Regions from separate parts of the Kyrpidia sp. genome, predicted to be linked through region 1. Evidence: riboswitches for the same ligand, from Rfam matches in the RefSeq annotation. Region 1 holds a riboswitch; the other holds the start of a gene.
The links. A riboswitch is a leader RNA that binds a small molecule or an ion and turns the genes downstream of it on or off. The one in region 1 is predicted to bind cyclic di-AMP.
Positions count from the first base shown of each region.

Region 2: another riboswitch for cyclic di-AMP. It lies ahead of K6T64_RS08925 (hypothetical protein); the one in region 1 lies ahead of K6T64_RS01890 (DUF3055 domain-containing protein).

Region 1 is NZ_JAILZZ010000002.1:77,124-92,368, forward strand. Features, by position in the region: gene K6T64_RS01850 (citrate synthase/methylcitrate synthase) at 1-584, shown strand, start outside; gene K6T64_RS01855 (pseudouridine synthase) at 663-1,415, opposite strand; gene K6T64_RS01860 (hypothetical protein) at 1,558-1,986, shown strand; gene K6T64_RS01865 (long-chain-fatty-acid--CoA ligase) at 2,091-3,656, shown strand; gene K6T64_RS01870 (HU family DNA-binding protein) at 3,798-4,076, shown strand; gene K6T64_RS01875 (ATP-binding protein) at 4,179-5,501, opposite strand; gene bcp (thioredoxin-dependent thiol peroxidase) at 5,725-6,195, shown strand; gene K6T64_RS01885 (hypothetical protein) at 6,229-6,408, opposite strand; cyclic di-AMP (ydaO/yuaA leader) riboswitch at 6,485-6,651, shown strand; gene K6T64_RS01890 (DUF3055 domain-containing protein) at 6,855-7,148, shown strand; gene K6T64_RS01895 (sigma-54-dependent Fis family transcriptional regulator) at 7,411-9,024, shown strand; gene K6T64_RS01900 (thiamine pyrophosphate-dependent dehydrogenase E1 component subunit alpha) at 9,191-10,192, shown strand; gene K6T64_RS01905 (alpha-ketoacid dehydrogenase subunit beta) at 10,276-11,298, shown strand; gene K6T64_RS01910 (dihydrolipoamide acetyltransferase family protein) at 11,330-12,568, shown strand; gene K6T64_RS01915 (flagellar brake protein) at 12,810-13,403, shown strand; gene K6T64_RS01920 (site-2 protease family protein) at 13,469-14,218, shown strand; gene K6T64_RS01925 (PucR family transcriptional regulator) at 14,243-14,989, shown strand; gene K6T64_RS01930 (ABC transporter ATP-binding protein) at 15,089-15,245, shown strand, end outside.
Region 2 is NZ_JAILZZ010000020.1:11,422-26,666, forward strand. Features, by position in the region: gene K6T64_RS08880 (methionine ABC transporter permease) at 1-178, shown strand, start outside; gene K6T64_RS08885 (MetQ/NlpA family ABC transporter substrate-binding protein) at 218-1,081, shown strand; gene K6T64_RS08890 (hypothetical protein) at 1,221-1,376, opposite strand; gene K6T64_RS08895 (hypothetical protein) at 1,515-1,997, shown strand; gene K6T64_RS08900 (hypothetical protein) at 2,329-2,484, opposite strand; gene K6T64_RS08905 (TVP38/TMEM64 family protein) at 2,627-3,334, opposite strand; gene K6T64_RS08910 (heavy-metal-associated domain-containing protein) at 3,405-3,626, opposite strand; gene K6T64_RS08915 (metal-sensitive transcriptional regulator) at 3,653-3,925, opposite strand; gene K6T64_RS08920 (galactose-1-phosphate uridylyltransferase) at 3,974-4,834, opposite strand; gene K6T64_RS08925 (hypothetical protein) at 4,956-5,258, opposite strand; cyclic di-AMP (ydaO/yuaA leader) riboswitch at 5,259-5,392, opposite strand; gene K6T64_RS08930 (SDR family oxidoreductase) at 5,827-6,591, opposite strand; gene pssA (CDP-diacylglycerol--serine O-phosphatidyltransferase) at 6,621-7,190, opposite strand; gene K6T64_RS08940 (carboxypeptidase M32) at 7,331-8,833, opposite strand; gene pdo (protein disulfide oxidoreductase) at 9,035-9,682, shown strand; gene K6T64_RS08950 (DUF423 domain-containing protein) at 9,774-10,148, opposite strand; gene K6T64_RS08955 (FMN-binding glutamate synthase family protein) at 10,170-11,621, opposite strand; gene K6T64_RS08960 (hypothetical protein) at 11,605-11,916, opposite strand; gene K6T64_RS08965 (bifunctional acetate--CoA ligase family protein/GNAT family N-acetyltransferase) at 12,151-14,550, opposite strand; gene K6T64_RS08970 (Glu/Leu/Phe/Val family dehydrogenase) at 14,821-15,245, shown strand, end outside.

The sequences.
Region 1 (15,245 bases):
ACGCCTACCTTGTGCTGACGGCGGAGCACGGCATGAATGCCTCGACCTTTTCGGCCCGGGTGACCACTTCAACCCGTTCGGACATGGCTTCAGCCGTGACCACGGCCATCGGGACCATGAAGGGTCCACTTCACGGAGGTGCGCCATCGGAAGTGGACGAGACATTGGCGGCCATCGGCACCAAGGAAAACGCTGAGCCGTACTTGCGCAGCCTGTTGGAGCGCGGGGAGCGTTTGATGGGATTCGGACATCGGGTGTATAAAACCCGGGATCCCCGGGCCGAGGCTCTCTCCATCGTCGCTAAACGGGTGGCCGGGGATGACCCGTGGTTGGATCTGGCCGTTCACGTGGAAAATGTGGCCATTCGGCTGTTGGAAGAGTACAAACCCGGCCGCCGGCTGTACACGAACGTGGAATTCTACGCGGCCGCCGTGCTCCGGGCGGTGGGGCTCCCCAAGGAACTCTACACTCCGACCTTTACTCTCTCCCGGATGGCGGGCTGGACGGCCCACGTTCTGGAGCAGGCGGCAGACAATCGGTTGATCCGTCCCCAGTCGGTTTATACCGGTCCCATGCCGCGCTGAACTCGGAGGTTGGGGTCCGCCGGGATGAGCTCCCGGGAGCCTCAGAGCTTCGGTGAAAGATGGGCGCAGGGCCAGGGTCTATGATTCGGCGGGGCGCGGGGGAAGTCGCGGATCCGTCTCCCGGAGACGGGCGACTTCGTCATCGGCGAGGGCGCGGTAGCCTCCCGGAGGTAAAGAGGGGTCCAACTGCACGCCTCCGATGGCGACGCGTTTGAGATACAGAACGGGCTTCCCGAGGGCGGCGAACATGCGCTTGATCTGATGGAATTTGCCTTCTCGAAGGACGATCTCGACCTCGGATCGCTCTCCCGCGTTGAGGATTTGCAGATGGGCGGGAAGGGCGCGGTAGCCGTCGCGGAGGATCAGGCCCTGGGCGAAAGCGGCGATGTCTGCGTCGCTGACCCGGCCTTGCACTGTAGCGCGGTACGTTTTTGAAACATGGCGTTTGGGCGAGAGGATGGCGTGGGCCAGCTGCCCGTCATCGGTGATCAGCACAAACCCCTCGGTGTCGATGTCCAGACGGCCGGCGGGAAAAAGATGCGGAGTGCGGTCTGATTCATCGAGCAGGTCGATTACGGTGCGGTGCTTGGGGTCTATGACCGCGGAGACGACCCCGGGGGGCTTGTTCATCATCCAATAGTGAAGGCGCTGATAGTGAACGGGCTGCCCCGCGACACAGAGTACCTGTTGTCCGGGGTCAATGTGCAAGGAAGGATCCCGGACGACTCGCCCGTCCACCTCGATCAACCCAGACCTTGCCATTTTTTTGATGTCCCGGCGGGATCCCACGCCCATTTCCGCCAGAATGCGGTCTAATCGTTGTTTAGCCACCTTGATCTCCTTTCGGACATCTCTCTTTCAGATTGATTCGGCAGGTTCAGATTGATATGTAGTATACTGAAAAGGGATCTTACGGCGCAACGGGGTCCGGCAGAATGTTCAGCAGGAAAGTGAAGGTCAGACGGCGAATGAGATGATCAGGATCAAAGCGGCGGGGAGGATGAAAAGCGTGCCCGTACGCCACGCATTGGTGGAGATGAAAAAGGAAGATGTTCAGCAGGTCCGCGAATTGTTGGAAGGCGGTCGGATTCCCGAGGCGGTCAATGCCTTCATCCAGGCATTTCAGGCCGCCGAGGTGGGTTTCTCCATTCCCTGCGGACCCGGTTCGGTACGGGGGATCCTTCCGGTGCACCGGGGGACCGGTGCGGAAGATCTGTGCGGGACGGAGTACTTGGTGGTCGACCCGGGAGTCCCCGGGAACCAAGTGGAAGGGCGGCTGGAGTTTCACCCCGGGCTCGTGGTGGGTACCGAGTTTCGCCCGGAATTTCGCCTTTTGATTCTCACCTTGCAAGGGGGCGGAGAGTTGCGGTTCCGGGGAAGGGAATTGGTGCGGGTGTCGTGACGGAACTCCCCGGCCCGGCGCGCCGAGGTCCGAATGACCGGTTGGTAGGGATCCCCAAGGGGATGTGCCGACTGGATTCCTGATCAAGGGATTGAGGTGACACAATGGGCGGAACGTTTTCATTTCCTCAGATCTCGTTACCGGAAATGCTCCGCGATAGTGCGGAGCGTTTCTCCGGGCGGCCGGCGATTTCTTTTTACCATGTCACCCTGACCTATGAGCAAGTGTGGTGGATGGTCCAGCGGGCCGCGGTGGGTCTCGCTGCGGCTGGGGTTCGTAAAGGGGATCGCGTGGCGATCATGTTGCCCAACTGCCCTCATTATGTGATTGCGTACTACGCCGTTTTAGCTGTCGGAGGTGTTGTGGTCCAGGTCAACCCGATGTACACCGGGGCTGAGTTGGAACACCTGCTGGTGGACGCCGACCCAAAGGTGATCGTGGCTTATGAACCGCTGTGGGGGAAGGTCGAAGCGGTTTGGGAGAAAACCCACCTCGAGCGGGCGTATCTCGTTCAGTTTCCCGGCCCGGTGCAAACCCCGGCGACCGAACGGGTTCAACCCGTGGAGGCCCTTCTCGGGGCACAAGGCGACCCGCCGTCGGTGGCCATTTCTCCCGAGGACACGGCCGTTTTGCAGTACACCGGGGGAACAACAGGCTATTCCAAGGGGGCGATGTTGACCCATCGCAACCTGGTTGCTAACGTTCACCAATCATTGGCGGATTTTCGTGACGGTTTGCGGGACGGGGAAGAAGTGATTCTGCTCGTTCTGCCTCTGTTTCACGTGTACGGCATGACCGTGGGGATGAATTTGGGCATCGCTGTGGGGGCGAATCTGGTGATGTTGCCCCGTTTTCAGCTCGACGAGGTCCTGGACGCGATCAAGACGGCAAAGCCCACAATGTTTCCCGGTGTTCCCACGATGTATGTGGCGGTCAACAGCCATCCCAAGGCCCGGGAATACGGAATCGACTCGATTCGCATCTGCAACAGCGGGTCCGCACCGCTGCCGGTGGAGGTCCTTCGGGCTTTTGAAGAGAAAACCGGGGGGAAGATTCTCGAGGGTTACGGCTTGACTGAGGCGAGTCCGGTGACGCACACCAATCCGTATCATGGCGTGCGGAAAATTGGGAGTATCGGCCTGCCGGTAGCGGGAACCGAGGCGCGGATAGTGGATGTAGCCACCGGTCTACAGGAACTTCCGCCCGGGGAGCCCGGCGAATTGGTGGTGCGCGGTCCCCAGGTCATGAAAGGATATTGGAACCGGCCGGAGGAAACGGCCCAGGTCCTTCGGGACGGCTGGCTCCACACCGGGGATATCGCCACCCGAGATGACGACGGGTACTATTACATTGTCGATCGGAAGAAAGACATGATCATCGCCAGCGGCTTCAACGTCTATCCCCGGGAGGTGGAAGAGGTCCTCTACACCCACCCGGGCATCCAGGAGGCGGCTGTGGTGGGGGTGCCGGATCCGTACCGCGGGGAGACAGTCAAAGCCTACGTCGTGTGCAAGCCCGGGGTGACGTTGACCCGCGATGAGGTCATCGCGTTTTGCCGGGAGCGTATGGCTCACTATAAGGCTCCGACGGAAGTAGAATTTCGGGAAGAGCTACCGAAAAGTTCAGTGGGCAAGATCTTGCGGCGGGCCCTTCGGGACAGCCAACAATGATGGGTCATGGGTCGAATCTTTCCGAAATCCATCCCCCGGGGCCATTCGCGCAGGTTTGACCGGTGAGAAATCCGGCGAAACTAGGGACGAATCGGCCGGAAAAGTCGGTCCCGGCCGGGTTTTCGGGAAGGAGGTGGGCCAGTGACCAAGCAGGATTTGATCGCCAAGGTGGCGGAAAAATCGGGGTTGACCAAAAAAGCGGCGTCGGCGGCGGTGGATGCCGTCTTGGATACGATTCAGGAAGCGCTGCAGGCGGGGGAGAGTGTGGGGCTGACCGGATTTGGCAGTTTCGAGGTTCGGGAGCGTTCAGCCCGCACCGGCCGTAATCCGCAAACCGGGGAGACGATCGAGATCGCCGGTGGCAAGACGCCGGTGTTCCGGCCGGGCAAAACCCTGAAAGAGGCCGTCAAGAGTGCCTGAGTCCCAAACGGGCTTGGGTGAAGCGGGAAACCCCGCCAAGCCATAGTGTGTAGAAACTGCTGTGGTCTCCGGAGAGGGCGCGGTGTAACGCCGCGCCCCTCGTCACCTCAGGTCCACCTTTTTCTTTTCCAAGGCCAGTTCACCGGCCAGATGGTCCACGAACTGTCGGGCGCTGCGCCCGGAACGGCCGTTGTGCCGACGTTCCCACTGGAGGGCCAAACGTCGGAGGGAATCTTCTTCGATTTCGAGACCTGCCCGTTTGGCCATGTGGCCCACCATCTCCAAGAACAGTTCCTGGTCCGGGGACAGGAAGGACACCGTCAACCCGAAGCGGTCGGCCAAGGATAATTTTTCCTGGACCGTGTCCTCCAGATGCAGATCGTCCTCTTCGTCCCCCCGGGTTGGCCATCCCCGGTCGCTGAACCGTTCATTCACCAAGTGTCGTCGATTGGACGTGGCGTAGAGCAGTACATTGTTCGGACGCCGTTCCACACCTCCCTCCAGGAGCGTCTTGAGGTCTTTGTAAAAGGTCTCTCCTTCGCCGAAGGATAAGTCGTCAAAAAATAGGATAAATTTTTGTGGCCGGCGGCGCAACAGGCGGATGATGAGCGGGAAATCTCCCAGATCCCGCCGGGCCACTTCCACGAGCCGCAATCCCCGAGCGCCAAATTCATGAACCAGCGCTTTGACCAGGGAAGATTTTCCCGTTCCCCGGTCTCCGTAAAGAAGCACATTGTTCGCCGGAAGTCCCAGGACGAATTGTTCGGTGTTCTGCAGCACCTGTTTGCGTTGCCGCTCATATCCGACCAGATCTGCCAAGGTGATGGGATCGGGCTCGATGACGGGGACCAGCCTCCGGCTCGGCCCTTCCCATTTAAATACCCAGTGCCGAGCGGCCGGGCCGCTGCCCATGCTTCGGAATGCCCGGGTGAACAGATCGGCGAGGTCCGCCCAGTCTTCCGTCGTCTCCAGAGACCGGGCCACCTCGGTCAACCGGTCGCTGAGCCACTGATTTAACAGGGTGTCCCCCCGGGCGGTCGAGGCAGCCGAAGTAAAGTCCGGAGACAAGACCTCTGGCCTAAGGCCTAAAGATTCGAGGAGCGGAGCGGGATCCAAATGGTACAAAGGGCGCAGTCGCCTCAGATCTGCCGCGAGGCCACCTTGAAGCGCCCGACGCCATTCTTTCCCCTCATCCGGAGACGGGAAGGTCGAAAAGAACAGCCGGTGAAGGAGGTACGATTGCCATAGGGAGACGGTGGCGGGGAGGGGGATAGGATCTTCTTCCGCGGCAAAGTGGAGGAGAGCGCGGAACCAGGGCGCTGCAACCTCGGGGTTTTTGGTTTCTATCCAGTCTTCGGCTGCCGCGACGGCTGGGTCGTCGGACAACCCCTGGAAAAACATCCATGGGACAAGAATTGAAGGCATGATGCACTCTCCTTAATCAATCAGCATCATTGGGTTCGTCCCCATTGTAGGAGACTCGGGGCCGGGGGGCAAGGGAGCGGCGTGTATCTGAATGGGAATTATGGTATTCTGGCAGTGAAAAAGCCTGGACACCGAGTTGCGGGTGCGAGTGAGATGTCATCCCCGCCCGGGCTCAGAACGGATGGGCTCAGGAGTGCGGGGAGGGGAGATGGAGGGGATCCAGATGGTGGAGGAAGGTCAGAAGGCACCGGATTTTACACTTCCCACCGGGACGGGCGAGACGATGAGCCTGGCGGATTTTCGCGGAAAACCGGTGGTACTGTACTTTTATCCCCGGGACAATACGCCGGGGTGTACGAAAGAGGCCTGTGGATTTCGCGATCTTCATGAGGTTTTTTCCGAAGTTGGCGCCGTCATCCTCGGGGTGAGCACCGATTCCCCGAGTTCTCACAAAAAGTTTGCGGAGAAATATCAGCTTCCCTTCCCGCTGTTGTCCGACGAGGACGCAGCAGTTTCTACGGCTTACGGTGTGTACAAGGAGAAAACCCGCTACGGGAAGAAATCCATGGGGATCGAACGAACCACCTTCCTCATCGACGGCGATGGGGTGATCCGCAAGATCTATCCTCGGGTGAAGGTGGAGGGACACATGGAGCAGGTATTGGAGGATGTCCGCCATTTGAGCAACGGCTGAGGGCGGGGAGCCGGCTTGGCCGGCTCCTGGCAATCACCGCCGGTTGAGGCTCCGGAAGCGGCGTTCGACTCCGTGGTAGACGGAGCGAAGGACGGCGGCCCCGGCAATGGAACCTGCGCCGATCATGAGGGCAATCCATAAGGGCACTCCGAGGAACCAGCCTGCCCCGAGGGCGACGGCCAGGGAGAGAAGGACTGCGGGTATCGGATGCATGACGATTCCTCCTTGTGTGAACGTATTGTGAACGAATCGCTCATTGCCAAAATTCCCTTTTTCATGTATGATGGTTAAAACGGAGACGCTGAGTTCCATGTCCAGTGGAAGCGGAGGACCCATGTGTGGGGTGAATCCGGGCGAGCTGTTCTCAGAAGATTTGAGAATGTTTCATCCGCTCGGTAGGGTGAGCTCTCCACCCGAACCCGTCAGCTAACTTCGCAAGCGTTGGAGGGAGCGGTGGCGAAAGCCCCGCCTGGCCAAGGACTTCTCATAGGCGGGGTTTTTGTGTCCCTGCGGCTCCCCACCACCCCGTGGCGTCTCCGTTCGCGAAGCAGTACCGTGTATGAGGCGCGCCGGATTGCCACACGCTATGGCAAAGTCAAAGGCGTGCAAAACGTCGGGTACCTTCCGCGCATCAGACATTGACAAGGGGGGATCGAGGAATGGGTGAGCACGTTTTGTTTTCAGAAACGGAAGATACCCGAACTCATTTTGCCACGTTGGATGTGGCCGGCACGCGATTCGATCTGGCAGTGACGTATTCCCAACATTTTATGGGCAAGAGCATTGTGATGTGCCTACAAACCGGGCGGGCGAGCATCATGGATGCCCACGACGCCGAAGATCCGCAGCGGGTGGCCCAGCATTTTGGAATTGACGACGGCGAAACGGCCACCGAATTGGGCCATTACCTCACGAGCGTTTTGTCCTATCCGCCACGAGGCGAGCAATTCTGATGCAGGCTTGTGCGTGCCCTTTTCTACGGGCGCGATTTCTCTCCTTATGCTTATCCTGTGTGTTGACCACCATTTGCCCACGATGTCAACTTCCGATGGCTCAACGTCGATCTCGTTGGTTCGGTTTCAGTATCGCCTCATCAATGGCCTCCGGGATGCCGGGTTGGCCCGTCGGACGGCGGACGTGGTCGTCCGGTGCCGGGGCCGCCAAAAAGCATCCGGAGGATTTTTTGTTCTTGGAGGCCGAGCAATTGTGCCGGGGATGAGTCCGGTGGAACGGAACGGGGGGACGGGGAGGATGGAGATGCCCTTTTTGTATCGGACCTGGAAAAGGTTTGTGCGGGAGGGGACGCTGGATGCCCACCGCATATCCAGGGACGTGTCCGAATCGTGGGTGCGGAGTCGGCGCTACGGGGTGGATCCATACCGGGACCGCGGAGACATTGTGCTGGAGCCAGAGGATTTAGAGTTGCAGCGTCACAAATATGCTGACGTGATTCGAGAAGTTGAATCCTTGGTACATAAAATTCATGGTTTATTGATGGAGCAGCGGATGGTCGCTTTATTCTGTGATGCGGATGGACGAATCCTGAGCGAGATCGGGCATCCGGACACCCTTCGAAGGGCACGGGAGATCCAGTTTGTTCCGGGGGCTGACTGGTCGGAGGCGGCGGTGGGCACCAATGCGATCGGAACGGCGCTGGAGGTCGGAAACGCTGTCTACGTGGCGGGGTACGAGCATTACGTGGTGGCGACACACCCCTGGTGTTGCGCCGCCGTGCCTCTCCGCGACCCGAAGGGGAACGTTTTTGGTGTGTTGAATTTATCTGGCCCGCTGGAATCGGCCCACCCCTATCTCCTCGGCGTCGTGGCGACCATGGGAGCCCACGTGGAGGACGTCATTGCTCGGATGCCCCAACAGGGGGACGAAGCGGTGGAGACCCAGGAAGGAGGAGTTGATTTTGAGGGGATGATCGGCAAAAGCGCATCCTTCCGTAGGTGTATCGACTTGGCGGAACGGGCGGCCCGGGTGGATTATCCGGTGTGCCTCTTGGGAGAGACGGGGACGGGAAAAGAACTTCTTGCGCGGTGGATCCACCGGAGAAGCGGCCGAAGAGGTGGCCCTTTTGTGGCCCTCAACTGCGGGGCGATGCCTGAACATCTCCTGGAAAGTGAATTGTTTGGCCACGAGGAGGGGGCTTTCACCGGTGCCAAAAAAGGGGGATATCCCGGGGCTTTTCGGCTTGCTGAAGGAGGAACTTTGTTCCTAGACGAGGTTGGGGAGATGCCTCCACAAATGCAGCTCGCCCTGCTTCGAGTCCTTGAAGAAAAGGCGGTTCGACCGATTGGCGGCCGGGAGGAGATCCGGGTGGATGTCCGGCTGGTTTCTGCTACACACCGGGATCTTGGGTTACTCGTTCGCCAGGGGGCGTTTCGGGAAGATTTGTTTCACCGCCTTCATGTCCTTCCGATTCACGTTCCGCCGCTGCGGGAGCGGAAGGAGGACATCCCTGATTTAGCGCAATATTTGCTGGATACGACCGGTACGGGCAAAAAATTGAATCCCGCAGCATTGCGCCTGCTCCAGGACTACCCGTGGCGAGGGAATATACGTGAACTACGAAATGTTATGGTTTGTGCATCAGTTTTTGATGATTCGCGGATCATCGGCCCCGAGGGGTTGACTTCATTTTTGGACGCTGAAAATAAAACCGGGGCCATGCCCGGAAGGAATATCCCCAGTCGCAAAGAGGCAGTGGCAGATGCCCTTCAGAACACCCGCGGCAATGTGTCCGCCGCCGCCCGGCGGCTGGGGGTTTCCCGAAGCACCCTGTACCGGTGGTTGAAACAAGGCGGAACAGGATGGGACAGGTGAGACGTTGCATGGGCCATTCCCGGAAGCGGTCAGACAGAAGGTTTTACGGGCAAAATTCCGGGGGATCTCAGGCGAATTTTGACGATTGGTCAGCCGGCGCATAGGCCGGCATGTTTTTTGCATATGTTGAGGAAGGTGTTGATTTTTCCACAAGGGGGGAGCCCGGGTGGCCATTCCTGCGGACAAGCTGACGTGGATGTACGAGACGATGGTCAAAATCCGGTATTTTGAGGAAACGATGGTGAAGGTGTACACCGAAGGTAAGATGCCCGTGTTTAACATCGGAGCCGGGACGGTGCCCGGAGAAATGCATCTGGCGGCGGGTCAAGAACCGGCAGCCGTGGGGATTTGTGCGCACCTGCGTAAGGACGACACGGTGACCGCCCCGCATCGGCCTCATCACCACGCCATTGCCAAAGGGGTCGATCTGAAGCGCATGACCGCGGAGATGTTCGGGCGGGAGACCGGGCTTGGAAAAGGAAAGGGCGGGCACATGCATCTGTTCGATCCCACGGTGAAATTTTCCTGCAGCGGGATCGTGGGGGCGGGGATGCCCCAGGCGGTGGGGGCGGCCCTCAGCAACAAAATGAACAACACTGACTGGGTGGCGGTGGCTTTTGCCGGGGAGGGAGCGGCGAATTCTGGGGCTTTTCATGAGTCGTTAAATCTCGCGGCTCTTTGGAAGTTGCCGGTGATTGTGGTGATCGAAGACAATGCCTACGGCATTTCAGTGCCAAAATCGAAATCGACGGCTGTGGCCAATAATGCCGTTCGTGCCGCCGCCTATGGGATACCCGGGGCCCTGGTCAAAGACAATGATCCCTTAGAAATGTACCGGGTCTCTGAAGAAGCGGTGGCCCGGGCGCGGCGCGGGGAGGGCCCTACCCTCATCGAGATCGAAACGTATCGGTATCTCGGTCATTTTCAGGGCGATCCGGAAGTGTACCGGGAAAAGGACGAAGTGAGTCATTTGAGGCAAAAAGACCCCATCGAGCGGTTAAGACGGTACATGGTCGAGCAGGGGATCGCCGGGGAAGAAGAGTTGGCCGGGTGGGAGGCCCAGGCGAAGCGGGAAGTGGATGAGGCCTACACTTTTGCCCGGGACAGCGCCTGGCCCCGGGGGGAAGAGGCTCTCGAAGACGTATTCGCGAAGACCTCGGAAGGCTAAAAGGTCGAGGATCGGCCCGCCCCCGGAGAAGGGTATTTGTTGTTTGGCGCGACGGGTTGAGAAAGAATGAGGAGGGATCGAAGTTGACGGCCACGACTGGCAGAAGGTTGACGGGGTCAAAGGCGTTGGCGGAGGCCATCGCTCAGGAAATGGAGCGGGATTCCCGGGTGTTCGTCATGGGGGAAGATGTTGGGAAATACGGGGGGATCTTCGGGTCCACCGAAGGGCTGTTCACCCGCTTTGGCCCGGATCGAGTGAGGGACACGCCCATTTCTGAGACTGGCTTCATCGGGGCGGCTATCGGTGCCGCGGTAGAGGGGATGCGGCCCATCGCCGAGCTGATGTTCGTGGACTTTTTCGGGGTGTGCATGGACCAGATCTATAACCATATGGCCAAGATCCATTACATGTCAGGCGGGAATGTTAAAGTTCCGATGGTGTTGATGACGGCGGTGGGGGGCGGTTATAACGACGCTGCCCAACATTCCCAAACGTTATACGCGACTTTTGCGCACCTTCCGGGCTTGAAAGTAGTGGCCCCGTCAACGCCCTATGATATCAAAGGAATGATGATCTCGGCCATCCGGGACGACAATCCGGTGCTGTTCATGTTTCACAAATCTTTGCAAGGGCTGGGGTGGATGGACCCCATTCCAGAATCGGAAGGCGAAGTGCCCGCCGAACCCTACACGGTGCCTTTGGGGAAGGCGAAGGTGGTGCGGGAGGGCCGAGATCTGACCATCGTGGGTGTTCAAATGATGACCCATTACGCCGTTCGGGCGGCCGGGCGGCTGGCGGCCGACGGAATCGAGGCGGAGGTCGTGGATCTGCGTTCTCTTGCCCCCTTGGACCGGGACACCTTGGTGCAGTCGGTCAAGAAAACCCACCGCCTGCTCGTCGTGGACGAAGACTACCTGTCGTATGGGATGACGGCAGAAGTGGCGGCGACGGTGGCTGAGCGGGCATTGTACGAACTGGAGGCCCCCGTTCGGCGATTGGCGATCCCGGATGTCCCCATTCCTTACAGTGACCCCTTAGAGGATTTCGTGCTCCCCGGGGTTGACGCCATTGAGCGGGCGGCCCGGGAATTGATTCGGGAGGCGTAGCCGATTCATCACCTCATTGGGAGGACTAGACATGGAAGTACGAATGCCGAAAACCAGCGAGGAAGGATACGACAGTGTGGTGGTGTTTTGGCACGTTCAAGAAGGAGCCTCTGTCAAAGCCGGGGATGTCCTGGTGGAAGTCCAGACCGAGAAAGCCGTGAGTGAAGTAACCGCCCCGGTGGACGGGGTGGTGACCAAGATTCTTAAACGGCGGGGCGAGACGGTGGCCGTGGGGGAAGTGCTGGCAGTGGTTGACGAGGCGGCATCGGCGGGCGAGACCGGTATGGCCCCTTCGTTTTCGGGGACGGCCGAAGCGCCGGTGCCCCCGGAGAAGGTGCAGGAAAAGCCGGAGCCGAGCTTCGTGCCCGCTTCGCCCCGTGTTCGTCGATTGGCCCGGGAACTGGGGGTGGATTTGGCTGCCATTGCAGGGACTGGGCCCGGCGGCCGCCCCACGGAAGACGATGTCCGCCGGGCCGCTGCGGTGGGGCGTGAAGAGGGGCCGGACGGGGCCCCGGATACCGGCCATCGGGCGCCGACGGTGGCCGATGCCGAAAGGGTGCAGGTGCGTCAGGTTGCAATTGGGGAGGCGGTCTCATCTTCGTCCCGGCTGGCTCAGGGCCCGGGGTGGGGGGTGAGGCGGACCATCGCCCGAAGGATGATGGAAAGTCTCCAGGGTTCCGCCCAATTGACGGAGATGGCCTGGGCGGACATCACCCGGCTCATGGAGTGGCGAAAGCGGTGGGCGCCGGAGGCGTCGCTAAACGATTGGGTGCTAAGAGCGGTGGTACTGGCGCTGAGGGATCACCCGGATATCAACGCGCACTGGACAGACGACGGCCCGGCGCGCCAGTCCCGGGTCAATCTCGGGGTTGCTGTGGACACTGACCAGGGACTGCTGGTGCCGGTGATCGTCGACGCCGATCGGCTCACTTTAGAGGAGCTTCACCGGGAAGCCGCCTGTCTGGCAGAAAAGGCCCGGGCCGGGAGATTAACGCACCAAGAGATGACCGGGGGAACCTTTACGGTGTCCAATCTGGGGACTTACGGGGTACAGTTCTTCACACCAATTCTCAACCCGCCAGAGGTGGGTCTGCTGGGTGTGGGCCGGGCGGAGCCGTATCTTGTTTTGAGCGATCAGGGGATTGTACAAAGGCAAAGACTGCCCCTTAGCCTGACCTTCGACCATCGGGCGGTGGATGGCGGTCCAGCGGCACAATTTCTGAGCGCCGTATGTGAGGCTCTCGGGCAACCGGAACGGCTAGTGGCTTGAATTCGCCCACCGGGCCAGAGGAGGTTTAACTTTGTCGAGTGCCTGTTCGGCCCCGTTCTGGGGGCCGGCAGTGCGAAATCAGATCGAATGGTTGGCAGAAGCCGGGCGAGGCGCTCGGCTTTTTGCTTTGATGGGGGAATTTTTGGCGAAGCCCGAGAGGAATTCCCGGCTTCGTTGATGAATAGTTCAATCAAAGAATATGGATCAACGAGCCAGGGGGGCACTGCGGGAGGAATTTTTCTTGATCAAACCAGGGTTTAAAGTTCACGGGGAATATCAGGCAGGCGAAGAGACGGTGCAGTTCGAATCGGTGGTGTACGATATCCAGGACAATAAATTTTGGGTCCTGTGGCCCAATGTGGCTGGATTGAAAAACCAGACGGAGATCCGGGTGCGAATTTTTCCCCGGAAGGGGGACTGTTATGTGGCCACGACCCGGGTCACCGGCCGGGTTCACGGGAAAGCCGAGCTATTGGAGTTGGAGATGCCCCAGCGCTGGGAGCGAGAGCGGCGTCGGCAGTATTTTCGGGTCCCGGTGGATGTGCCCGTAACATGGGACGATCACAAGGGGCGATGTGTGAATCTCAGTGGCAACGGCTGCTTGTTCATTGCCCAGGCGAACCTCAAGCCAGGAGATGAGTTGGAACTGACTCTGGAGTTGCCCGCTTTGCAGCTGCCGGTTCGGGCGAGGGTGGTGCGGGTGGAGCCGCTGCTGGCTTCTAGAAGCCGGATTGCCTGCACGTTTTTGCATGTGGACGAGCGGCATCTTGACACTCTCCTCCGCTTCTTACTCGACCGCCAGCGAAAGTTGATTCAAGAGGGCAGACTGCCGTGACAAGAAAGGGGATGGTATACTGGTAGCGTGGGTGGTTCGCGCCCGCGGAAAGGATGAGTCTGTTCATGAAACGGCGAACGGCCGGCATATTTGCGGCCATCGCTCTGATTCTTGGGAAATTCGGGGCGAAATTGTGGGCGCTCGTTAAACTGTTGGCTCTGGCCAAGGGGCCGGTTTTAACGATGCTCCTGACCATCGTGGCCTACGCTGTATTTCTGGGGTGGCCTTTTGCCATCGGATTCGTGTTGTTACTGTTTGTGCACGAGATGGGTCACGTGGTGGCGATCCGCATAAAGGGAGGCGAGGCGTCCCTCCCTTATTTCATTCCGTTTTTGGGGGCATTTATCCGCCTGCGTACGCAATTCGCCGATCCCCGGGAGGACGCTTTTGTCGGGATCGCTGGGCCGATCGCGGGCACCGTGGGGGCGGCGATCTGCTGGTTATGGTATGGGTGGACGGGTTCAATCTTGATGCTGTTTTTGTCCTACGTGGGATTCTTCGTCAACCTGTTCAACCTTTTACCTGTCTATCCCCTGGACGGCGGGAGGGTGGTCCGGGCGGTTCATCGCAAGTTGTGGGGCGCAGGACTGGCGGTGGCGGCGGCGATCGCAGTGACGAGGCCGAATCTGATCTTGTTTCTCATCCTGATCTTTGGCTTTTTGGAGTTTTGGCGCATGCGCAATCAGCCCGACATCTGGATCCCGGTCTCCTCGCGGATCGGTTATGGCGTTCTTTATTTTGGACTCGCGGCGTTTCTGGCCGTGGCCTCCTGGGGGACTCACAGCCTCCTGTTGCAGATGGGGCCTCCGGCATGACATTCCACAAGGGGGGCGCGAGGGTTGCCGATTCGGGGAGCCGGCGATTGGGTGAGAACGCTGCTTCAAGGCGGGGATGATCCCGAAGGCCGGGGTTGGGAAATCGGGCTCATCGAATGCCATGGCGTTCCACCGGAAGGTTGGTCCCAGGTGGTCCTGGCCATGGCGGATGGCCGGCGGGGCGCCTTGGCGGCGGTGGAGGGAGCGAGGGTCTGGGCGGCCCGAAAAACGGAAATCGGCAGCCGCGGGAACGAAGATAAAAACCAGCGCGGGCGGGCCATTCAGCCGTGGTTGGAGTGGGTGGATAACTTAGAAGCCGAACTTTTGGTCCCGTTCTCGGTGGGGGTGGGACGGCTCACCGAGGGATGGCTCGATTGGCCGCTCCGGCGCCGGGAGGCCGAAGAAGCTCTGGTGCTGGGCCGGGTCCTGCGCCCGGGTCGGCGCGTCTACCGGTATGAGGACCTGGCCTGGGAGCGGTTTCTGGCTGCTTTTCCCAGGACCGAAGCCTTGCGCTATAGCCGGGGCGTATTGAAGGACGCGTTGCAGCAATACGCCTTTATAGAAGAAACGGTACGGGCCATGGTCGAACACCACTTAAACATCAGTGAGGCTGCCAGGGCCCTGTTCGTCCATCGCAACACCTTGATGTATCGACTGGACCGCATTCAAGAGTGCACGGGACTGGATCCCCGGCGTTTCGACGGGGCTCTGCAATTGTACACGGCGCTGGTTCTCCATCGATTCGGGCAGGTTGCCCAATCGCCTTGTTGATCATGCCGAAGAATTTCGTGAAAGATGGACGATGACGTCTCGCCGGTCGCCCGGTATGCTCATCCTGATGCGAAAATCGATGGGAAGGGGCGAGAAGGCGTGGCGGGTGTGACGTTTAAAAATGTTATCAAATCTTTCGGTCAGCATGTGGTGGTGCATGAGCTGAATTTAGAGATTCCCGATGGGGAGTTCATGGTGCTGGTGGGGCCGTCTGGTTGTGGGAAATCCACTACCCTGCGCATGGTCGCGGGGTTGG
Region 2 (15,245 bases), on a different contig from region 1:
CTACTCGGCTATGGCCGGCGCCATCGGCGGCGGAGGGCTCGGGGACCTGGCGGTCCGATACGGATATCAGCGGTTCGACACCGGTGTCATGCTGCTGACCACCGCCCTCCTCGTCGTTTTTGTCCAGTTTCTGCAATGGGGCGGAGATCGCCTGGTCCTTCGTTTCACCCGCCGTTAGATCATAAGGTCTGTATCCAAACAAAGGGGGTCTTTCACCGTGAAAAAGTTGAAAAGAGCTTTGCCGTTTCTGACCGTCGCCTTGGCCCTAGCCTTAACCGCGTGCGGATCTTCCGGAACATCGGGTTCACCCAGCGACACCGGCCAACAGGGGGGCGGGGAAAAAGTTATCAAAGTTGGAGCGACGGCCGTCCCCCACGCCGAGATTTTGGAACATGTCAAGCCAACATTGGCCAAGGAAGGGATTAAGCTAGAAGTCGTGACCTTTTCAGATTACGCCCAGCTCAACCCGCAATTGGTGGACAAACAGCTAGACGCCAATTATTTTCAACACATTCCTTATCTCGACAATTTCAACCAGCAAAAAGGAACGGACTTGCAGTGGATCGCCAAAGTCCACATTGAACCCATGGGGATTTATTCCAAGAAAATCAAATCTGTGGACGACTTGAAAAGCCAGGGGGGGACGGTGGCCATTCCCAACGACGCCACAAACGGCGGCCGGGCCTTGGCATTATTGGCTAAGGCGGGAGTCATTCAACTGAAACCAGGAGCCGGGGTCACGGCCACCGTTCGAGACATTGTACAAAAGCCGGGCAATTTAACCATCCGGGAGTTGGATGCGGCCATGCTCCCCCGGGCTTTGGACGACGTCACGGCAGCGGTCATCAACACCAACTACGCCCTACAGGCCAACCTCAATCCCACCAAAGACGCCATCTTTTTGGAGAGCGCCGATTCGCCGTACGCGAACGTCCTCGTGGTCCGCAAAGGGGATGAAAAGAGACCGGAGTTGGTCAAGCTGGCCCAAGCCCTCACTTCAGACGACGTAAAACAGTTTATCGAACAAAAGTATCATGGGGCTGTGGTCCCAGCCCCCGCCTTGGCTCCTGCGTTACAGTAGGCGGTTAACGATTCCTTTACGCCTTTGTATGGCTGTTCAAAACTCCTCTTGATCTTGGGCGGACGGTAGAGAGCAAACAGGCCGCCTGGGACCCGCGCCCCGAAAGGGGATCGCGTCCCAGGCGGCCGCCGCCCGACCTTCACCGTGGATCGTCGTAACAAATCAGAATCACTTCTTTCCCCAGCTCTGAGGAAAGCTTGGCCTCAAAAGTTTGCAACTCCTCCAACACATGAGGCGGAAGCTGCGAGAATCGATAATCCCGGCGATCGACCGATTGTTCTGTGCGCGGCTTCACGGCTATCCCCCTCCATAAAACGCGGTCACACACCTAGCTTAACCCGCACATTGACGAGCTAATCCAGGGAGTCAACAGATGCCCGGTTTGCATAGGCTACAGTGCCGACATGAAACGCAGGAAAGGAGTGGCCCCACCATGGAACCCTTGCCTCAACACCCCCACGTGGAACATGTCGTCTTTACCCGGGTACTGGACCATCTGACGGCGAGCGAATATGCTCTCGCCGTGCTCTGCTCCGTCAGTCGACAGATGAAACTTTTCGCCGTGACGAAGGACCTGCCGGGTTTCGATGAGTTTTATCGGGAGATTTATGAGAGTTCCTATCACCGGATCACGGCGAAAGGAAGCGTCCGCCGCATCTTAGCCGGAGATCACCACGCCACCGTCGTCGCCATTGCCGTTCACAGCATGCACAAAGCGGCAGAACACGACCGCCTGGCCGGGGAAGCCGTCCAGCGCATGGCTGCAGCGGAAGCGAAAGAAGACGCCCGGCGGTGGATCACTTCTGTTCGCGCTTGGCACGAGCGAACCGCGACCGAGTTGCAGGTGGCCGTGACCCGAACCCGGGAATCGGTGGGTGAAGCGTTCTGGACATCCGCCCTTCAGCTCGATGATTGATGTTCAAACAGGACCCGAAGAACCAATTCCGCTGTGGCCACATTGGTGACTAAGGGCACATTGTAACATCGCACACCCGGAGCAGAGCGGTGATGTCCGGTTCATGAGTCTGTGCCGTTAAGGGGCTATCAGTGCCACCCGTAGCACGACATTTCCCCCTTTTCCTCGTCGCGTCCCACCCGGGAAACCGTCGACGGAGAGAGGTCTCTGTGCGAACCAGTGTATCATAACCGAGGGAATTGTCGTACGTGAAAAACGCCATGGGATCCCCACGGCGTTTCCTGTGTCAACGACGATCGAGGCGGAGAAACCCCGCTTCAGCCCGGTACCTTCATCCACCCGTCGTTTGTTGTAAGTCTTCCAACATATCCTGCAGTTCCATCCGACGAATCAGAATCCTGACCCGCTCGGCCCGATCCGCCCACATCCACTGATCGAGCAGAGACTCCTTCTCTCGTTCCAATTCCTTGATGCGGTCCTGTTCCACGCGGATTCACCTCCTGGCATCCAATATGCCCCGCAACCCAGAGGTTCATCCTTAGGAAACCCGCGCTTTTGTGAAAAAAGGCACGATCTAGACAATGACCGGGGACCGGCCCACCCAAAAGAACTGAGCCTTCACTCCAGTCTCAGGTTCGGGGCCCATTCCGGGAGTCCCGTGTTTTACCGGGTGTAAAAACCGACCGGCCCATCCAGAGCCCTCCCGCAACCAAAACCAGCCAAGCCACTCCACCGAGGAGAGCCCTTGACCATACAACGCCCTCCGGTCTCCAAAAAGCTCCTCCAAAAAAAGACTCGACGGCAATCATAGGAAAAGTCCCGAGCAATGTCCCCACAAGAAACGACCGATACATCATTCCAGAGATTCCCGCCAGCCCATCGATGGCCGATGACGGGATGACCGGAACCAACCGGGTGAGCGCCACCAAAATCCATCCTTTGGAGGCCGCTGCCCGGTCCAGGCGCTCGGCGAGGGGATTATCCCTCCACCTGCGCCGGACCCACCCGCGCAAAATCCCGCGGCTGAGCCAGAACAACAGCGACGCTCCTGCGGCGATACCTAGCCAATTGATCAAAAAACCCGGAAGCGCGCCAAACAAAGCAACATTCGCCCCGGCCAGGACCACGAAGGGGACGTACGGAAAAACAGCGTGGGCGACGACCAATGCGGCCGCCGCCCCCCAGGCCATATAACCAAAACCCCTCAGGTGAGTGAACCAGTCCCCGGGGTTGGGCGAAGGGTGGCCGCCGAGCCCTCGATGCACCCATCCTGCAGCGAGGATCAGCACCGCCACGAGGATCAGCCCTTGCACCCACCGACGACTTTCTCGCACCACCCCGGGTCCTCCTTTCGCCATTCCTCCCCGATCTACAATTGAGGTTTTGTGAAGTTTTGGGTCGGCGCTGTTAGTGGTCCGACATACCCGTCAATTCGTACCCGGCCTCTTCGATGGCTTCGCGGAATTGAGGTTCTCCCACCTTGGATCCGTCGAACTTCACCAATGCCTTACCCTTATCAAGATCCACATCCACCTCGTGAACTCCGGCCAAGGCAGACAAGGCCGACTTCACGGCGTGTACACAATGACTACAGGACATACCTTTTATATGCAGGACTTTTGTCTCCAACTTGCTTCCGACCTCCACCCAAAAATTTATTTCGTAAAGAACTCAACGGCTTCCATCAGTTCCGTGATGGCTTCCTCCCCGCCGTTCGACTGAATGGCCCGGGTTACACACCCACGGGTGTGCGCTTCAAGCACCGTCAGTGCGACTTTGTTGGCAGCCGCTCGAATGGCCGCCAACTGGGTGAGAATATCTACGCAGTACCGATCGTCTTCAATCATTTTCTGAACCCCGCGCACCTGTCCTTCAATTCGGCGGAGACGCTGGATCAGCTCGTCCTTGACATCGGCGTACCCGTGCAACCGGTTCACCACCTTCGGCGCTATCTTACCATACCCGAGTATCGTAAATCAAACGCCTCGAAGCAAAGCGACGGCCCGTTCGGGATCCAGCCCGTTGATCCCCGCCCCGGTTCCAATGACAAATCCCGAGGAAGTGAAAATCCGCGCAAACACCAAGAAGCGAAGGTGATAATCCTCGTCCCGGTCGTGACACAAAATAATGTTGTATGCCCGTCCATCAATAGCCTTCTCCAGTGCCCCCACCGCCTGGTGCAATACCGCCGCCATACCCGTAAGGACATCGTCAGGTATCGATTCGAAAGCCCCCACGTGGCGCCGGGGAGTCACCCACATTTCAAAAGGGTGCATCGAGGCGTAAGGGGCAAAGGCCATCGCCCATTCATTCTCGGCCACCAGGCGTTCGGGAACCATCCCGTCGATCTCGCGACAGATCGGACAACAACCCGCCCGATGCAGCCTTTGAAACCCCTCCCGCTCCCGCTCGATGGCCGGAGGGACAAAGGGCAGAGCGTATAATTGACTGTGGGGATGCGGTTGTGTACCCCCCGATTGTCTTCCCCAGTTGCGAAACATGGATACGTATACGACCCCGGGGTGGTCGTATAAATGTTTCATCCGCTCACGGATGACCCACAGCAGCACGGCAATGGCCTCTGCAGAATGTTGGCCGAGCATCCGGTCGTGCACCCGGCTCTCCACCACCAATTCCTGGGCCATCCCTTCCGGCACTACCGGGTATAGATTATCCCACACACTGATGGCGTCATCCCCCACAGGATAAACCTGTTTAATCGATTCAGAGGGATGACAGAAAGGACAATGCCCATCGATGTAGCCATTGGGTTTCCGTCGGTGATCGATGTATAGAATTGGATCCCCCGTGATGGCATGGAACCGGACGTGGTTCATGTCGACCCTCTCCCTCTTTCGCCGAGGTGATCCCTTATAAAAAGGACCGCCAGCAAGCGGTCCCTTTTACGTGCCTCCCCGATTCTGTCTCGCTTGTATCCGAATCGGCGCCGTTCTCGCCCTAGACGCCCAACATGGCGGAAAACTCCATGGATCGACCGCTGGCCAGGATCACTTCGCGAAGCGCCTCAATGACGGAGCCGATGTCGGCTTTCCCCCGCAAGCCGTGGGGATTCCCGACCTCCACTTCCCGCAGGTCGGGGTTGTTTCTCAAATTCACACCGACTAAACGCGCCACTAAGCGGATCGACCCAAAAGGCAATTCGAATCGCCTCTCATTGAGCCGGATCCACGGAACATGTCCGTCCCCCAGCCGGATCGACACCCGAACACACCTCGGGTCCTTGACCCTTTCCTGCAACACCCACCCACTCTCCTTTCGCTTACGGGGTTAGCTGACGGGTTCGGGTCGAGAGCCACCCTACCGGCCTTGGCCGGATTCACCCCAAAGTCCTGGGTCCCCCGCTTCCGTTGTCCGGAACTCAGCGCATCATGACCCCCCCGGGGCACATCATTATTGTATGCCAATCCCGCACAAACAGCAACGCCGGTTTCTGTTGAAAATTCCGCCGACACCACGGCGTGACGCGCTCATCGGCGCCCTTCAAATAAATTCTGCAGCTCTGCACAATATATGCTCAGTCAACCGCCATCCTTGCACTCACGATATCCAACCGGAGGGAGAGGAATGACCCACCGCAAACCGTGGCTTTGGTTGCTCGCAGGACTCGTACTTGGGCTCAGTTTACAGGGGGTGCGGACCGCCATCCGGCACCGCGGCCGCACTTCTCCCGTCCCCTTTGGGCCATCGGTTTATCATACGTTGTTTGGACCCGCTGATCATCCCACCCCACCGTCACGAAAATCACGTTCGCAAAAGTGAATCCCGGCGCTCCTCCAAAAATATCCACCATCGACACCATTTGGCCCCATCAATACGTGAAGGGAAAATACTGCACCCCTCCGGTCACGTAAATCACACTCCCGGTAACCATGTCCGAATCTGGATGACACAAAAACTCAACCACCCGGGCCACGTCTTCTCCAGTGGCGGGTCGACCGGCGGGTGTAGAACCTACCGTGGACAAACCCGCCTGGTTTCTGGCGTCGACGATCGCCCCTTCTTTAAATGGATCTCGGATATCTCCGGGACACACCATGTTGACCGTGATCCCGTAGGGGGCTTCTTCCGCGGCCAAAGTCCGGGTAAACGAAAGCAACCCCGCCTTGGCGCCAGCGTACGCCCCCCGCCCTTCCCAAGGCATCCCGCCCTCGATCTGGGGATACCCAAAGGTAATGACCCGCCCAAAATGATTTCCCCGCATGTGGGGAATCAGCCAACGGGCGTGCCAGTACGCGCTATGTAAGTTGCCGGCGACGAGCTCCTCCCACTCCCCGGCTGCGGTGTCCGCCAGAGGCGTCCGTTTGACCCGAAACGGTCCAACCGCGTGAATCCAGCAGTCAAAATCGTGTTCCCGGCTCAACCACCGATCCACTTGTTGCCTGGACCCTGCGTCACATTGAACCGCCCGCACACCACCAAGACTCCGCGTCTTTTTGAGACCTCCGTCGGACTGCTCTCCCACCTCGGCGCGATCCCGCCGGTAGGTCACCACCACGTCATGGCCGCGCCGGGCCAATCGCTCAGCCACGGCTCGACCCAGACCGGCGATCCCCCCGGTCACCAAGACTTTCAAGCCCGCTCCCTCCGATCGCGTCTCATCCCTTAGAATTTCTTAATTGGAATCTTGCTCACCATGAGCGCAGACAAGAGAATCTCAGCCGCCGCAAACCCGAGAAGGTGTACATCCCTCGAGACGAAACTGAGCAACCCGAGCACACCGCCGGCAAACGTAATGGGCACCCCGAGAAAGCCCCCGCTGAACCGTTGCACATTGTACCGAGCCAACCGCAGTGCGCCGCAGAGCACATAAACCATGGACAACGCCCCACCCACTAGCGGCAGATGTTCCATGTACACCTGGGTATACACCAAGAGCGCCGGGGCCACCCCGAAAGACACCAGGTCGCTCAGACTATCCAGCTCCCGGCCAAAATCGCTTGCAATCCCCAACCGCCGGGCCGTGGAGCCGTCCAGGCGGTCAAACAGCACCGCCACCATCAACGCCACGGCAGCCCAGTGAAACAAATGCATGGACGACAACAGTACCGACAACAGCCCGAGGGACAGATTGGCGGCCGTGATCGTGTTCGCGGCATATTTCAGCCAACGTCGGGTCGGATTCGGCGGTACCCGCCGGATCCGCAGCTCCGTTCGTACGGGATTTCGTCGCACCCTCAGGCCCCCCCAGGCATACTCACGGCGCAGGGGGCGGATTCCAACCTGCTCCGACCCCTCCGCGCCCTCATTGTACTGTATCCCGGGGAAGGGCGTCCATGAGCGTTTTGACCTGCATGATCCCCAAAGCTCCCCTGTCATAGCCCGTACAGAGGGCCAAATTTCTCACGCCAGTACCGGAGGAGGGGCTCGGCGGCCGGCCGGTCGGTGCCCGTCGCCCTCTTTAACACCTCGTGAGGTTGCAGCTCCCTCCCGGGCCGGTGAACTTTTTCCCTCAACCACTCCCGCACGGCCGCCACATCCCCTTCGGCCAGCCGCCGGTCGAAGCCGCCCAGGTCCCGATCCATGGCCTCCCAGAATTGCGCCGCATACACGTTTCGCAATGTGTAAGTCGGAAAATAACCAAAGCTCCCTGACGCCCAGTGCACGTCCTGCAAAACACCGTCGGCGTCCCGGTTCGGTTCGAACCCCAAAAGCGCCCGGGTCTTTTCCCTCCAGGCCTCCGGCAGATCGGCCACCTTCAAATCCCCGGAGATCAGAGCCCGTTCCAATTCATAGCGTAAGAGAATATGAAGGTTGTAGGTGACCTCATCCGCCTCGGTACGAATGGGAGAGGGACGGACATCGTTGATTCCCGCATAGAACGTCTCAATATCCAAATCATTCCACGCCGGACCCAGCCTCTTTGTCAGTTCGCCATAATAGTGCTCCCAGAAGGCCCGGCTGCGGCCCACGACATTCTCCCAAAACCTCGACTGGGACTCATGGACCCCGAGGGATGCTCCGGCGTAAAGGGGGGTTCCCGCTAGGTCCGGATCGATCCCCTGCTCGTAAAGCGCGTGACCACCCTCGTGAAACGCACTGAACAACGCACTGCGAAAATCCTCGACGATATACTTCGTGGTTACCCGCACATCTCCGGCATTCAACGTGATCTGAAAGGGGTGGGCCGTTTCATCGAGGCGCCCCCGGTCAAAATCATACCCGATGGTCTTGAGCGCCCATCGACAGATTCTCTGCTGGGTCTCGACCGGTACCGGACGAGCGAAAACCCCGGGATCGGGCCTTCGCCCAGACTCGGCGATCTCCCCCACCAGGGCGACGGTGGCTTCTCTCAGCGTCGCGAACAGCGGGTCGATCTCGGCTGTGCGCACCCCCGGTTCGTAGAGGTCGAGGAGGGGATCGTAGGGGTCCTTCTCGTAGCCCCAGTATCCGGCGAACTCCCGGGTCATCGCAACGATTTCCTCGAGATACGGTTGAAGGAGGGCAAAATCATTCCGATTCCTGGCATCTTCCCAAGCGGACTCCGCCTTCGCCGTCAGCACGACAAAAGCTCGGTATCGCTCCCGGGGAATGCGCCGGTTGCGGTCGTATTCCCGGCGACACTCCCGAACGAGGGCGGCGGTTCTCCCGTCTAGCCCATAGGCCCTCGCCTCCAACGCTTCGAGAAACTCTCCCATTCGCGACGAGGTCATCAGGCCGAACACCTCGTCCGACAAGGTCCCGATGGCCTCCGCCCGGGCTTCCACCCCCTTTTTCGGCGCCCCGGTCCGCAGATCCCAAGCCATGAGGGACAGCGCCTCCTGAAAATGTTGGATGCGACGGACATAGTCTTCAAACGGCGACTGGATCTTTGTCAATACAATCCCTCCTTGGTCGGAGCCCGGCCACCTTGGTTCGGAGAAATTATGTGGTCTCACCCTCTGGTGATTTTGGTGCGGAACGTGCATACTGAAAGATAGATGGTACCCGTCGCCTTGACACCTGGCCACTAAAAGCGGATAATACCCTTACGGGTACACCGCATCAATGCGGAGTGCATACGGAGGTGCGTAACTGTGATGATTCCGGAAAAAGATCGGCAAAAGATTCGGGAGCGGTTCTCCGCGATGACCGAACCTGTCGTTCTGCGCTTCTTTGAGTCGTCCATTGACTGCCCGACCTGCCCGCAGATCAAAGATCTGTTGCAGGAAGTCGCCGACCTGTCCGACAAGCTCACCCTGGAAGTGTTCAACCTGTACACCGACGAAGACAAGGCGAAGGAGATCGGGGTCGACAAAGCGCCCACTCTGGCCATCCTCGGCGGATCCGGACAGGATTACGGGATTCGCTTCTACGGCGCTCCGGCAGGCTACGAGTTCGCCGCCTTCCTCGAAGCGATCCTCATGATCTCCCGGGGCGACTCGGGCCTGAAAGCAGAGACCAAAACCAAACTGGCCACCATCGACCAAGACGTGACCTTGAACGTCTTCGTCACCCCGACCTGTCCGTACTGCCCGAGCGCCGTACACCTGGCCCATCAGTTTGCCTTCGAGAACGCCCATATCCGCGGTCACATGATCGAGGCTACGGAGTTCCCCGACTGGGCAAACCGCTTCGACGTATACGGCGTGCCAAAGACGGTCATCAACGACCTGGACTCCATCGAAGGCGCTGTCCCGGAAGCCGTCCTCCTGGATCAAGTCCTGGCCGTGGCGACCAAAGCCTAAAATCAGCCGGGGGCCGGCCCTGCAATGTTGTTGGGTCCCCGGGACGGGCGAGTCGCCCGTCCCGGGGATTTTTGGTGGTGCCAGGCGCCATTCAGGCTCCCCGAATCGCCGCCAGAATCAGCAGAATCCAGCCCGCCAAAAAGGCGAGTCCCCCAAAGGGAGTGATGAAACCCAAGGAGGAAACACCACTCAAGGTCAGGGCGTACAGGCTTCCGGAAAACAACACGATCCCCACCACAAACAAGATTCCCGCTCCCGCGACAAGACCTGTCGCATACAGCCGTTCGGACAGAATCGCCACCAGGATCAGGGCCAGTGAGTGAAGAAACTGATAATGGACCCCCGTCTGGTAAATCGATAACATGGCGTCAGAAATCTTCCCGCGAAGCCCGTGGGCGCCGAACGCTCCCAGCGCCACCGAGAGGAAAGCTCCAATACTCCCGAGGATGACAAAAACCCGCAGCATACTCCTCTCCCCCCACTCCCGTTACTGCAACCCTCCCGGTGCCGGACCGGTTTGCGCTCCTTCCCATTGTAGTGGAGGCCGTGCGGGGAAACAAGGCGCCCCCTCCACCGTTCGGGCCCCAAACAATCCAGCCTGGCGCTGGGGGGACACCCAGCCCCAGGATACGCCCGCCGCCCAAGCCACAAAGGGGTCGAGGGCCGTGAGGTCCGATTTGCCCACATCGGCCACCGCCGTCTTCCCCAGGGATTGCACCACACTCTCCATCTCGTGCATACAGGCGTGCAAAAACCGGACGACATTGTGAGCCCCTTTGTCCACATCCAGTTGATCGGTCAGCTTGCCTGTATAAATCACCAGACTGGTGGGCGGCTCAAAAGGCAGGGTTTCCACCATCTGGTCTGACACCATGGCAAAAAGGGGCGCCGTTCCCACGTAGACCGCATCCGCTCCCAGGGCCAGCGCTTTGAGCATCTGCCCGGGGGTGATGAGACCTCCAGCCGCCAGCAAACTCACTCGACCCCGGACCTTTTTTTGCACCAGGACATCCGCAGCCCGGGAAACGGCAAACAAAGTCGGCAAACCCACATCGTCCTGCAGGGTCGGCGACCCTCCGTGAGTGCCTCCTTCGGCCCCGTCGATGGTGATAAAATCCACCCCGGCTTCCAGGGCGATCTGCATCTCTTCTTCGAGATGATGGGTGGCGGCGATTTTGAGCCCCACCGGAACCCCGGTCTCAGCCCGGAGGCGCTGCACGAGGGCCACAAAATCTTCAGGCCGGTCAACTCCGGGCAGTCGGGAGTGGATGACGGCGGATTGCCCCTCGGCCAGGCCAAAGACCCGCCGGTAATCCTCCCCAATATTGTGGGCTGCCGTCCTTTGGGAGGCCGACCCCTGGGCTCCCTGTCCCAGTTGAATCTCAACGGCATCCAGGCGTCTGTACTGTTCGGGTCGGTTCATCCATCCGCCCCGGTTGAATTGGCCGATCAGCAGGTCCGCCGCTTCCCGCTCCTCTTCAAGGAGCCCCGCCTCGCCGGTGTTGGTCGCGGTGCCGATCTGGGAGGCCGCTTTGGCCAGAGCGATTTTTGCCCGCTTACTCAAGGCGCCTCCAAAGGACATCGCCGCGATCACAATGGGAATGGACAGGGTGAGGGGATACCTGGCCGCCGGACCAATCACCGTCGCCGTCTCGATTCCCACCTCTTCCGGAGTCGGGAGGCGTGTCAAATGAACCGGGTTAAAAATTAATTTTTCCCAAGGCGAAAAATGCACCGGACTGCCGAGGGGGCGGGAAGGGGCTGCACCCTGGGTGGCCCGCATGGCCGTTTCCGCCATGGATACTGGGCCCATCTTTCCTGTGACGGGAACCATTTCAAAAAGGTTCTCTGTGTACTGATCCCGCACAATTCGGGTCAGGGCCTTGTCGACCATTTCATTGACGATGGAACGCATCCAATTCTCAATGAACCGGAGCACGTTCCTCCCTCCCCTCCCCGGCAGCGACAGCCTCTGGACGAACGTGGCCTTGGAGGAGGTCGTCGATTCGCTGACAGGCAGCGAGACACATCTCTTTGATGGCCCCGAGGCGTTTAGCGGCACTATCTTCTTCCACGGCGATATCCCTGAGTACGACGTCGTCATAGTCGCTTAAGCGCTGGTGGTGGTTCCGCTCAATCATGGCAAGAGTGCCGGCAGCCGTTTCGACGCGCCGCAGTTCAGTTTTGACGTAGGCCAGGAATTGCTCTACATCTTTTTCGTTAAAACGGGTCATCGGCGGTCCCCCTTGTAGGTTTTTTACTCCGATGGTAGTCTTCGCCTTGACCAAGGGGATCATTCACCCGTTCGAGGCAGGCACCCAGCCTTTTTCCCTGGAATAGGCTGTGTTGGAACGAGATCGAAATGGCCGGAACTGAAGGGAAAGAGGGATCTGGGTGGAGATAGACATCGTCAGGCGGGGGGACACCCTGTGGGGAATCTGCCGTCGGTACGGCATCGAACCAGAGTGTCAACCGGCCTGGCCACCCACCGCGTCTTGACGTCTTCCCACCGCGATTTGGCAGTCGCCAATCCAGCATCCATCTTCGGACACGCCGACATCTGTCAATGCCACTTTGGTGATCTCGTAGACTTCTTCCACCAAGCGGGAGACCCGAAGGATAATGTCCGCCGCCGCGTGACGGGCCGGGGAGTCCGCCGGGGGCCCGTCGGGGCCGGCCACCGTCGTCAACAGGTCCTGGACATCGAGATCTGTGAGGGGCGTGATCCGCACCGTGCGGGCGGAGGGCGAACCGACAAATAAGATCATGCCAAACAGCGGGTCCAACTCCGCCGTCACAGAAAACCACATCGCCGCCCCGGCCACCCCCACACTCCGCCGGATCCCCATGGCATCAAGCACCTCATTGCAAAGCTCCCGGGGCATCCATTCCACCACCCGGGCCCTCTCCGCCGCATCCGGTCGATGCCCGCGGATGATCTGCCGGGCCCGGCCCGTGTCCGCCCCTTCCAAATCCGGGATCCGCCCCACCGGTTTTTGCCGATAGGCCCCATACGCGGCCACCTTGGCCAAAGCCCGTACCGCCTGTTCCGGAAAAGGGTACACCGGAATCCGCTGGACACCGGCGTCGATGGCGTGGACAAAATTGTCTTCGGTCATGAGAAAATTGGCCACGACGGGCTTGGGGGTGAAGTCGCCTACCGCCGGGTCCGACGCCGCCTCCCGTAGGGCCTCCGCCAAGGCCCGGGCGACTTCCCGGTCATCCGAAACCCCGACAGGGGTAAACAGTACCAGAACGGCGTCCACGGCGGGGTCGTGCAGCAGCTTCGGCAGGGCTTTGCGATACCCGTCGGCCAGGGCCACAGTCCCCAAATCCACCGGGGTTCCCGCCATCCGCAATCCCTCGTTGTGCAAGGCATCCACGGCCATCACCGCCCCGCCCGCGGTGTTCGTTACAATGGCCACCCGGTCTCCCCGGGGGAGCGGCGCCGAGGCCAGAAGCGCCGTCACATCGAACATCTCTTGGAGCGTATTGACCCGGATGATACCCGCCTGGCGAAAAAGCGCATCCACGAGCACGTCCCTGGCCCGGGGCAGCACCGAGCCCGTTAAAGACACGGCGGTCCCGCCCTCGGTGCTCGCCCCTTTTACCGCGACGATCGGTTTCTTGCGGGTAATCCGCCGGGTGATCCGGGAGAACTTCCGCGGATTTCCAAAGGACTCGAGGTACAAGGCGATCATGTCGGTTTCCGGGTCATCTTCCCAGTACTGTAGTAGATCGTTGCCGGACACGTCCGCCTTGACCCCCATGCTGGCAAAGCTCGAGACACCGATCCCCATACGGCCGGCATATTCCAAAATGGTAATTCCCAGCGCCCCGGAGTGGCTGGCGATGGCGAGGGCCCCCCGCCGGGGGAATCGGGGAGCAAAGCTGGCGTTGAGCCGCACGTTCGGGTCCGTGCTCACCAGTCCCAAGGAGTTCGGACCGAGCAGTCGTGCCCCGGCCCGGCGCAAGCGGGCCGCCAACTCCGCCGGGGTGGGGACCCCTTTTTCTTCCTCCTCGGGCAGGCCCGAAGTGATGATGATCACCGACCGAACTCCAGTTTTCACGCAGTCGTCCACCACCGGAGAAACCTGGTCGGGGGGAACCGCCACCACCGCCAATTCCACCGGTTCAGGCAACTCCTGCAGACTGGGAAACGCCCGCACCCCGGCTACAGAGCGAGCCACGGGGTTCACGGGGTAGGCGATTCCCTGGAATCCGCCCTCCAGGATGTGCCGGAACAAAACATGGCCGAGGCCCTTCGGGTCTCTGGATGCTCCCACCACCGCTAAAGTGGTGGGGTGAAAAAAGGGGGCGAGGGAAGCAGCGGTGGCCAATTTTTCCCGAGTTTCCTGCAAGGCTCGGATCCGTTCAGTATGCGCGAGCTTGAGAACGAGATGGGCGACCCCCGACTGATGTTCGCTCCGGATCTCGTAGCCGCTGGACAGAAAAACGCCCATCATTTTTTCGTTATCGTACAGCACATAGGCCTCAAAAAATCGGAAACCGTTTTGCCAAGCGATTTCCGCCAAGTGTTCCAATAAGAGCGTCCCGATGCCTTTTCCGTGCAGATGGTCGTCCACCAAGAACGCCACCTCGGCGGTCTCGTCATCCACGCGGTTGTACGTGCCGATTCCGAGGGGTTGATCCCCGGCCATGCAGAGAAGGGTCGCATCGTTCACGCCATCGGCGGAAACCATGGCCTCGATCACTTCATCGGGAACCTCCCGGATCACGTGAAAAAAACGAAAATAGAGGCTCTCCGGAGAGGCAGTTTGAAACAAACGCCGCACCGTGTCCCGGTCTGAGGGCCGAGCGGGTCGAAATTCCGCCGCTCGCCCGTCTCGCAGAATGACCCTTGTCATCGCATTCCCGCCTCCGCATCTCCCGTTTTTCCCACCATCTCTCCATGTATACAGTATCAGAAAACCATTGACAGAAAAACAAATCCTCGCGGTCCATCTCTGAGGCAGATCCGCGAACGTCCAATGACAATTCTGATGGCCATCTTGAGTGTGCTGTTGGGTCACGTTATACTGTAAGAATCGCAAACACAAATTTCAGGAAAAGAAGGTGGAGTGGACGTGTCGCTATCCCTGCCCCGCTCGTCAACCCATGCTCAAGGCCCGTACGAAATGGTGCAGGAGCAGATCGAACGAGCCGCCGAGCATCTCGGGATTCCCCGGAACGCCGTAGAGATCATGAAGAGGCCCAAACGAGCGCTCATCGTTCATTTTCCCGTGAGGATGGACGACGGGACGATCCGGGTGTTTGAGGGGTACCGCGTTCAGCACAATGACGCCATCGGCCCCACCAAAGGGGGCATCCGTTTTCATCCCGGAGTAACTCTCGACGAGGTCAAGGCTTTGTCCATGTGGATGACTTTCAAATGCGGTGTCGCGGGACTGCCTTACGGCGGGGCGAAAGGCGGGGTTGCGGTGGATCCCCACAGCCTTTCCGAAGGAGAACTGGAGAGGTTGAGCCGTGGATATATGGAAGCAGTGGCCCAGGTGGTGGGCCCCGACAAAGACATACCCGCCCCGGATGTGTACACCAATCC